One region of the Shewanella morhuae genome, then DNA from elsewhere that is predicted to be linked to it. Evidence: predicted binding sites of a transcription regulator. Region 1 holds the regulator's gene; each other region holds the start of a gene.
The links. Region 1 encodes LexA, which represses DNA repair genes until DNA is damaged. Its sites were predicted from a motif close to TACTGTATNNNNATACAGTA; they were not measured.
Positions count from the first base shown of each region.

Region 2: the regulator LexA is predicted to act here: its motif matches at 1,611-1,630, upstream of dinG (ATP-dependent DNA helicase DinG).
Region 3: the regulator LexA is predicted to act here: its motif matches at 1,254-1,273, upstream of C9I43_RS07855 (YebG family protein).

Region 1 covers NZ_PYSG01000003.1:588,649-591,934, forward strand. The annotation lists gene coxB (cytochrome c oxidase subunit II) at 1-103, opposite strand, end outside; gene C9I43_RS17210 (cell division inhibitor SulA) at 493-1,005, opposite strand; gene lexA (transcriptional repressor LexA) at 1,002-1,622, opposite strand; gene plsB (glycerol-3-phosphate 1-O-acyltransferase PlsB) at 1,783-3,286, shown strand, end outside.
Region 2 covers NZ_PYSG01000002.1:965,966-969,251, forward strand. The annotation lists gene dinG (ATP-dependent DNA helicase DinG) at 1-1,587, opposite strand, end outside; gene C9I43_RS04745 (DNA polymerase II) at 1,708-3,286, shown strand, end outside.
Region 3 covers NZ_PYSG01000002.1:1,671,929-1,675,214, reverse strand. The annotation lists gene C9I43_RS07865 (paraquat-inducible protein A) at 1-444, opposite strand, end outside; gene C9I43_RS07860 (paraquat-inducible protein A) at 446-1,078, opposite strand; gene C9I43_RS07855 (YebG family protein) at 1,284-1,583, shown strand; gene msrC (free L-methionine (R)-S-oxide reductase MsrC) at 1,601-2,059, shown strand; gene proQ (RNA chaperone ProQ) at 2,344-2,970, shown strand; gene prc (carboxy terminal-processing peptidase) at 2,999-3,286, shown strand, end outside.

The DNA.
Region 1 (3,286 bases):
CACTGATCTCGGTCACGCCAGGGGTCATGTTGAACCGCATGTCCGCGGCGGCCAACGATGGTGCGAATAACACCACGAGTAAACAATACAACAATTGCTTCACAAGACTTCTCCTCTGCCAATTGCGAATAGCAACTACAAAGAAGAGCAACACAGTAAGTCTTAACTCTATGCAAACTCTTCAGTTCCCAAAAAAGCTGTTTTGACTTCAATGTGTGTTGGCGGCTGTTACTTCCAATTAAGTATTGTTACTGCTGGTATTAGCCACGTTTACACATACGACTGAAATACATCTGTTCTCTATTTCTAATAATAACGGTTCAATTGATTTGCCAAGGGCAACGCTATATCACCGTCGACTGAATCAACCATACTTGCTGTTTAAATATTGATCAAGATCACCAATTAAGCTAATTATATGAAAAATTGCCAAAAAAAAGCCTCACATTCATAGGCGAGGCGGCTTTTAAGCTAAAAAATTAAATAAATATTTTAATGTATTGCACTAAAAAAAGATGGCTGACCTAGGAGCCGTCCTTGCTCAATGTGTAGATCGTTAGGTAAGTGATTGTTTACATCTTCCAGCACTATACCCATAGCCCGAGCACTTTTGGCCACAATCTGTAGGCGGCGATTATCGCGGGCATCTAATGATTGGGTCCAAGTAATCACTGCACTAGACGTTCCACTCGTTAGCGCCTTTTCCATCGCCCACAATGTTTCGACATCATCTTTAGCGTGTACGAGTAATACTCTATCCATACGCACCCCCGCGCTGGCGAGCATTTGTTTATAGCCAATGCTGGGTGGGTTGATAAGCACTAGCCAACGGCCCTGCTGACTTAGTTGGGCGAGTTGGGCGCTCAGGTGAATGAGTTCTTGGCGGCCTTGAGTTTTTGTGGGCATACAGGCGATAGGCGTGTGTTGCCAATCATAATCGGCAGCGCGAACTTCATCGCGCCATAAGCCTGGATGACGCGGGGCATTGCCAAGTAGTTTGTTCATAGCCAATCTCCATTACGGATCACACCGACGGCGAGTCCTTCAATTGTTAAACTTTGAAAGCCTAAATCCACTTTTATTGGGGAGTAGTCTTCATTTTCGGCGTGCAGATAGACCACATTACCTTTTTTTTCGAAACGTTTAACCGTGACATCGTCGTCGACTCTAGCGACAACCACTTGACCATTTCTAGCTTGTTGTACTTTATGAACTGCCAGTAAATCTCCTTCGAGAATACCGATATTTTTCATACTGTCGCCTTTAACTCGTAGTAAAAAGTTGGCAGTAGGATGGAACATGTTTGGGTCGATCTGGTAATACTGTTCTACGTGTTCTTGGGCGAGAATAGGCTCGCCCGCAGCAACTTGGCCTATAAGAGGTAAGCCGGTTTCAGTTAAGTCTTCGACTTCAGCGGTGAGACGAATACCTCGTGAGGTACCAGGTATAATCTCGATACAGCCTTTTTTCGCCAACGCTTTTAGATGTTCTTCAGCCGCATTAGCACTCTTAAAACCTAAACGAGTAGCAATTTCTGCCCGAGTAGGTGGCATGCCAGTATCGGCAATGTTTCGTTTAATTAACTCTAAAATTTCAGCTTGGCGTGGCGTCAAAGGTCTCATGGTCTTTCCTGTTTTTCTATACAGTTACTGTTAGTATATACAGTATTGTTTGCAGTGCAAGTATTAACCATTTTTTAACCATATCGGAGAGAATTAGCGAATATTCCCTATAGTCTGGTATTCTATCCGGCTAGTGAACGTACTTAATTGCATAAGAATAATGCCTAAACATGACTCTCTTTGGTTAAAATCATTACGTTGGATCCAAAAACACTTAGTGCACACTATTGTGGTGCCTCAGGATCCCTTTGCCGATCTGAATCTGGATGCCTCCAGACCTCTTGCTTATGTGATGAAAACAGAATCACTCAGTGACATTGCTGCTCTGAGTGAAATAACGGCTAAACTCGGGCTACCTAGCCCTTATGAGCCGCTAGTTGCTAACGGTGTTGTTGCACCGCGGGTCGTTTGTCTTCAAGGGCGTAAGCCATTGTTTGGTGAGCGCACTGGTAACGAACCTTTTCTCGAATGTTTTATGCGCTTATTAGCCGTACATAAACAAGATCCTGAGCTCGATATTCAACTGGTGCCTGTCAGCTTGTATTGGGGGCGAACGCCAGGGAAAGAAGATGACACAATGAAGGCGGCCGTATTTGAACGGGAAAACCCGACTTGGCTACGCAAGTGTCTGATGATTTTATTTTTAGGCCGACATAACTTCGTACAGTTTTCTAATGCGGTATCGCTGCGTTATATGGCTGACGAACATGGCACAGATATGGGGATTGCGCATAAGTTAGCGCGAGTAGCACGGGTGCATTTCCGTCGCCAACGTAAAGTGATGACCGGACCTGTGTTGCCTAATCGCCAAGCGTTATTTCATTCGTTATTAAAATCGGAATCAATACGTAAAGCGATTCAAGAAGAAGCGGCCAATAAAAAGATTTCTGAGACGCAAGCGCGCGAGACAGCTATTGAGTATCTCGATGAAATAGCTGCTGATTACTCCGATAGTTTAGTGCGTATTGCCGAACGCTTCTTAACTTGGCTGTGGAACAAGCTTTATAGTGGGATCAATATTAAAGGTGCTGAGCAAGTTCGCCAGTTGCACCACGATGGTCATGAGATTGTCTATGTGCCTTGCCATCGCAGCCACATGGATTACTTACTGCTATCTTATATTTTATATTATCAAGGTATGGTGCCGCCGCACATTGCCGCAGGTATAAACCTTAACTTCTGGCCCGCTGGACCTATGTTCCGCCGTGGTGGTGCCTTCTTTATTCGTCGTAGCTTTAATGGCAATAAGCTTTATACCGCTGTATTTCGTGAATATTTAGACCAACTGTTTGCTAAAGGTTATTCGGTAGAATACTTCTCCGAAGGCGGCCGCTCACGCACGGGGCGTTTATTGGCACCCAAAACCGGCATGATTGCCATGACAATGAATAGCGTACTACGTGGTATCGAGCGTCCTGTAACGTTAGTGCCTGTATATTTGGGTTATGACCATGTGATGGAAGTGGCGACTTACCACAAAGAATTAAGTGGTAAGAAAAAGAAAAAAGAATCTGTGTGGCAGGTATTTGGTGCTATTCGCAAACTCGGTAATTTTGGTCAAGGCTATGTGAACTTTGGTGAGCCGATTACCTTGCAAAACTTCTTAAATGAACGTGCACCTAACTGGCGTACTGAGCTTGCTGATGATCCAGAGCAAAAACCAA
Region 2 (3,286 bases), on a different contig from region 1:
CATTTCACCATCAATAAGCGTGATGATTTGTTCGGCAAGCTCTGCCGTATAGGCATCGTCAGTCGGCTCAGTACGCATTTTGGGTAAATACAGTGTCGCATTATTCGGGTAATCGAAGGGGGATTGTAAGGCTAAATAACGGCTGCCATCATTAAGAGATAAACCGACTTGATGCACGAAATGGTCAAAATTATTCAGTGCGCGCAGCGTGGCACTACATAAGACCACGCCCGCAGCCTTTTGCCACAACATAGATTCCAGCATAAAGCCGACTTCGATAGGCGAGGCACTAAAGAGGTAATCTGCTTGTTTACCGGTGATAAGTTCAACCCAGCGCGCCATAGGGGCACCTTTGTGTTTATCTTCCTTAGCCATCATCTTCCACAATTTCTGTAGATTTTCGAGCCTTTGCAACATAAATCCGGTTTCAGCCAGTAGCGCTTCGGATTGATGTTTAGGAATATCACCATCTTTTATTGCTTCGGCCAATAGTGACAGCATTTTATTAAATTGCTTCAGAGCGAGATTAGAGGTAACAGCAAGGTTTTCGGCAAGAATAAGCAGTGACTCGGGCAGTTTTCCGTGCTCAAAACGTAAACGGTTTTCCGGGTTGGCAAAGTGCTTGGTCTGGGAGTCGCAATATTGAGCAACTTGATTAAGCTGAGTGATCAAATCGCCTAAATGATCTTGCATCGCCTGTGCAGGTGCAATGATATTGTTGCTCTTTATTTGATTTTGTAACTTAGCGCAAGTCTTGCCAATTTTTTCGAGCCAGTCGCCAGCGCCTCTTAGCGTGGCCTGTGCACTGGAAAAGTCCCGTGCCACAATCGGTAAATGATGCGCCTCATCGATAACGTAAAACACATCTTCAGGATCGGGTAAAATTACCCCCCCACCCAGTTCTAAGTCGGCAAATAATAAGCTGTGGTTGACGATGAGCACGTCCCATGTGTCGATATCTTCACGGGCCTTATGGAACGGACAATTTCTATGGCTGGCAACTTGGCGATGGCAGCTGTGTTTGTCACAGGCGATTTGTTGCCACAAGTGATCTGGTAATGGCACGTCTAAGGTATCAATTTCACCGTTCCAGCGACCTTCGTTATAGTCTTTTAACAGGCCGTGCATCATCGCCACTTGGCTATTGTCTGGCTTAGTTTGCCACATGGCCATTTGTGTACTGTCGTCATCACCGATGAGCATCGCCAGTTTTGATAAACACACATAACGTTGTCGACCTTTTACTAGGCCAAAACGGAAATTTAAACCAGATTGTTCAAAGAAAAACGGTAAGTCTTTATGCAGCAGTTGCTCTTGTAATGCCACGGTAGCGGTGGCAATACAAACTTTTTTCTTACTCGATAATGCCAGTGGAATGGTACCAAGAATATAAGACAATGATTTACCGATACCCGTCCCCGCTTCGACCACAATAATGCGTCTATCTTTGTCATAGTCGCCGGCGAGGGTCTTAGATATTTCTGCCACCATATAATTTTGTTCACGGCGCGGCCTAAAATTAGGCAAGGCGGTAGCAATATCTTTATAGATGGCGCGGATCTGGGTTTTTACATTGTCAGGTAACATGCGTCACTACTTTATCGAATTAATGCTGTACATAATAACAGTGATTGCATAGCCTAAGAAACTTTTCTGCCATTTGGCGGCATTTAAATTGAGTAGCGATGCGATTTGGGAACCAATGCGATGAAGCCTGAGGCAACCGCGGCCGTTAGTGTACAAGGTCGAGTCATAACACGCCATGCGATTCATCGTCATGGGAGTTTAGTGTTGCAGTATTATTTAGCCACCGAGAAAGGCCCAGTACTGGTGGAGGTGCAAGACACTGAACATATTTGTTTTTGTCATCAAACAGATGTCGCCTCGTTACAATTACAGACACCGGGTCAAGCACTGCGTTTTGTGCCATTAGCGCTTAAGAGCTTTAAAAGCGGCGCAGTCAGTGGTATTTATGCTAAATCCAGCAGTAGCTTACGTACTTTACAACGTATTGCTAAAGATGCTGATATTCCTTTATTTGAAGCTGATATTCGCCCAGAGCAACGTTATTTATTTGAGCGTTTTGTGGCACTTGATGTGGCTTTTTTAGGATCTTATCTTGAGCAGGGTGTTGATAATCCTGAGACTAATTTGCTCCCCGTGTTTATCGCCGAGCGAGCTAAGAGTATTGTTCCTTTAACGGCTGTGCATTTACGTTGTATCTCACTGGATTTTGAATGTAGCTTTGAGGGTTTGCTCTATTCGGTGGCGCTATATGGTCAAGACGGTGGCCAATCTAATGGTCAAGCTAGCCTCAAGCAGACTTATGAAAAAGTCATTATGGTGGGTGAAGCTGAATCAAACTCCCCCGATTATATCGAATGGGTGGCCGATGAATCCGCGCTTATTCATCGATTAATCGCTTGGTTCCATGAGTTTGATCCTGACTTTATTATCGGTTGGTCAGTGGTGAGTTTTGATCTTGCATTGCTATCACGTCGCGCGCAATTACACCGTATTCCGCTAACGATTGGCCGCGGCGGCGCCAAGCTCGATTGGAAAGTTGAAAATAAGTTTCGCCCAGAAACTTTAGTTTTACCGGGCCGTGTAGTACTCGATGGTATCGATTGGCTTAAAGCTGCTTTTTATCACTTTGAGCGTTTCTCGTTGGAATTTGTGTCGCGGCAACTATTAGGGGAAGGCAAGGCCATTCATAACGTGGACAACCGCGTTGAAGAAATTGACCTGCTGTTTAAGACCAATAAACAAGCCTTAGCGCATTATAATCTTACCGATAGCCGCTTAGTGTGGGATATTTTTACTCACACTCAATTGTGGGATTTTGCCCTCGCGCGGGCCGAACTGACTGGCTTAGAACTGGGGCGAGTAGGGGCTTCGGTGGCGGCGTTTAATCATTTGTATTTACCACATTTACATCGAGCGGGTTATGTCGCTCCTGCTGAGCCTGTGAGTCAAGGCATTGAAAGTCCTGGCGGCTACGTGATGGATTCTGTGCCGGGTCTTTATAAACATATTTTAGTGTTTGATTTTAAAAGTCTGTATCCCTCCATTATTCGCACCTTTTTGATCGATCCTAAAGGTTTGATTGAAGGTTTACAGTTACCTGAGTCTGAGTGTGTCGCAGGTTTTTTAGGTGGCCGATTTAGCCGGCAGCAGCCTATTTTACCTAAGCTTATTCAAACCTTATCAGAGCAGCGCGAAAAGTCTAAACGTGAACATAATGCGCCGTTATCCCAAGCGATAAAAATTATCATGAACTCCCTTT
Region 3 (3,286 bases), on a different contig from region 1:
TAAATCGAGCATAGACCAGCGGCCAATCCATTCAATAGCATGAAAGCCCACCATCAATTTCTTTTTTGAAATGGGAATATCGAAACTAATTGCACACAGATAAATGGATAAACCAATAATTTTAATCCATGGCACTAAAATACTGGCAGTAAAGACAATCATGGCAATGGGGAGCATGTCAGAATTTACTAAATGTAAAATGCCTGAAAAAATAGTGTCGTGCCGCACTTGCCCTTGGTTTGTCAGTATGGTGATAGGATAAATATTGGCAGGCACTAACAAAATAGCGGCAGTGATCAGTAGTGCCCAACTTTTTTGTAGGCTGGAATAGTCCCTAATATGCAGCTCTGCTTGGCAGCGCTGGCAGTGAGTGAACTCAATGCTGTTTAGTTGTCGGCACATCTTGCATAAACATAGGCCAATATCTTTACCTTGTTGCTTCATATCAGCAATGACCTTCTAATAATGTCCACATGTGTTCTAAGTGGTATTCTCGTTGTAAGAACAAGGTGACAAGAAATAGCATGGTGAAGCAAAACGTACCCATTCCAAAGTAAATATCTGAAAAATCAGAAAGCTGGAATGAAGACACCAAAAAGCTGATCACATAAATTTCTAACATTGAAAGCTGCGATAGTGCACCATGAAATTTCAATAACTGTTTTAAAGATTTACGCCAAAAAACACTATTCAAACCCCATTTGACAATTAAAATTTGCGCCAAAATAGATAACAGTAATAAGCCCGGACCAACCACTGCGGCGGTGAGTACGGCTAATCCTACTAACCAATAACCTTGATCAAATACGGCAAATGCCCCTTGAAACACCGTGGTGGTGCGAATGCTGCCAAGAAAATGGATCTCAAGCACAGGCAGGAAGTTTGCTGGAAAATAAAATACTAACGCTGTAATACACAGGGCTAACATACCATTTACAGAGCAATAGGGTGTGTCATAAAGTGCAGTGCTGCAACGTGGACAAAGTGCTCTTACGCCGCTAGGCAAAGCTCGCTTGCGAATTGCCAAATCACAGGAACGGCATAAGGTTATTGAATTTTCTGCTGCGTTTTCATGCATATAAAAATATTATTAACCTAATGTTGAGTAATAACAGCGAGGTTCATACGTGATGTCGTGTTAATGATCGTTTAACACACGCTAACGTTTATATTATCTTGGCAACGAAAGTAGACCAATAATATCAGATTAATCAGAACACTTGCATCACAAGTTCAATCTATGTCACTCTAGCCACTGTATATAAAAACAGTGCGAGGCAGTCATGGCAGTAATAACACAGTTTGTCGTGGTCAGAGAAGGGGTTGAAAAGATGACATTCACATCTAAGAAGGAGGCTGATGCCTACGATAAGATGCTCGATATCGCCGATAACTTGATCCCTTTTATTCAACAAGCCGATTTGGGTATAGATGAAAGTGTGAGCGAAAAGCTCGCATTTTACTTCGCTAATAATAAAGATGAGCTGACGAACTTGCTTAAAGGGGTCGTTCAGGTTAATAGTACGCCAACGAATCCATCTACTGCGAAAAAAGCGGCTAAAAAGACCGAAGCAGCAGAATAAAAGTGTTAGGAAATGTAATGAAATCGAAATTCTATGAATCACTTAATCGTCAAGTATTAGCTTTGCTGGACGGTGAAGATGACCTTGTTGCGGGCATGGCAAATTTTTCAGCCTTACTTAATGACAACTTAACTGAGCTTAACTGGGTTGGATTCTACGTGATGCGTGGCGAACAACTGGTGCTTGGTCCGTTTCAAGGCAAAGTCGCATGCACGCGTATTCCATTCGGAAAAGGGGTATGTGGTACGGCAGCATTGACCAATCAAACTCAGCGAGTGGCCGATGTTAATCAATTTGATGGTCATATTGCTTGTGATTCTGCCAGTAATTCAGAAATTGTTGTGCCGGTTAGGGCACAAGGCAAAGTGATTGCAGTGCTGGATATTGACAGCCCTATCTTGGATCGTTTCGATGAAGAAGACCAAAAAGGGCTCGAATTATTGGTTAAAAGTTTTGAAAACTGCCTATTTGATTAATTTGCGTACAATAATGCATAATTCATAGTCGCAATCGGTGGCGTGCGCCTTATAATATGTGCCTGCACGCATTAAGCTGGTTTGATTAGCATGCAATAAATAAGCTTAGTGTTTTGAGCTGTAAAAAAAATTTGTTAAGGTCTATTTTTTAACTTTAGTAAACGCAGCTAGGATGCTAATTTGTACGTTGACTCACTATTGAGTTTAACGAAGATAAATGACTCGTAAGAAGTTGATCAATATCACCTCGAATCGATGTCTCTTTTTTGACTGTGGAAGTAATGATGGAATCAACAGAAAAGTTGACCGACACCAATGCAATTTTGGCGTATTTGTATGAAACATTTCCTTTGTGCTTTATTGCTGAAGGTGAAACTAAGCCATTAAAAATCGGGTTGTTTCAAGATTTGGCTGAAAGGTTGGCTGATGATTCTAAAGTCAGTAAAACTCAGCTCAGAGTTGCCTTAAGACGTTACACCAGTAGCTGGCGCTATTTGAAGTCTGTTAAAACAGGCGCACAACGCGTTAATCTGGATGGCGAACCTTGCGGTGAGTTAGAGCAAGAGCATATTGACCATGCTCAAGCTATGTTGAAAGAGAGCCAAGAGAAGGCCAAAGCAAAACGTGCTGCACAAGCACCAAAGCCTGCGGCAAAGAAAGCGCCTAAAAAGGTGACGACTCCTCAACGCCCTAAAACTGAACGTCCAGTTAAGCCAGCACCTAAAGCTGCGCCAGTGATTAATTATGTTCAGGCTCAATTGACTGATTTAACGAAAAAACAACGCGTCAATGTTAAATTAGGTATGACTCCCGTAGCCGGCGTCATTACTGATATTAACAAGGAAGATATTCATGTTCAGCTTGATAGTGGCCTAACGATCAAAGTTAGAGCAGAACATATCCTGCTGTAATCATTTATTAAAACGGAGTAACTTGTTGATGCGAAACCTCACTTTGGCTACCTCTATCGCCACAGTTTTTGTCGGATTTTCGGCTTGGGCCGTACCACCTACTATTCAAATCAGCGAGTTACCCACTCTCAAGCAGGAAGCGCAACATAAGGTTGCTAGCAAACGGGTAACGGATTTATATACTCGCTCGCATTATCACCGATTTAACCTTGATGATGCCTTTTCTACGCAAATTTTCGATCGTTATCTGCAGCAATTGGATTATCGTCGCAATGTATTAACGCAAGCTGATGTCGATAGTTTTAAGCCTTACGCG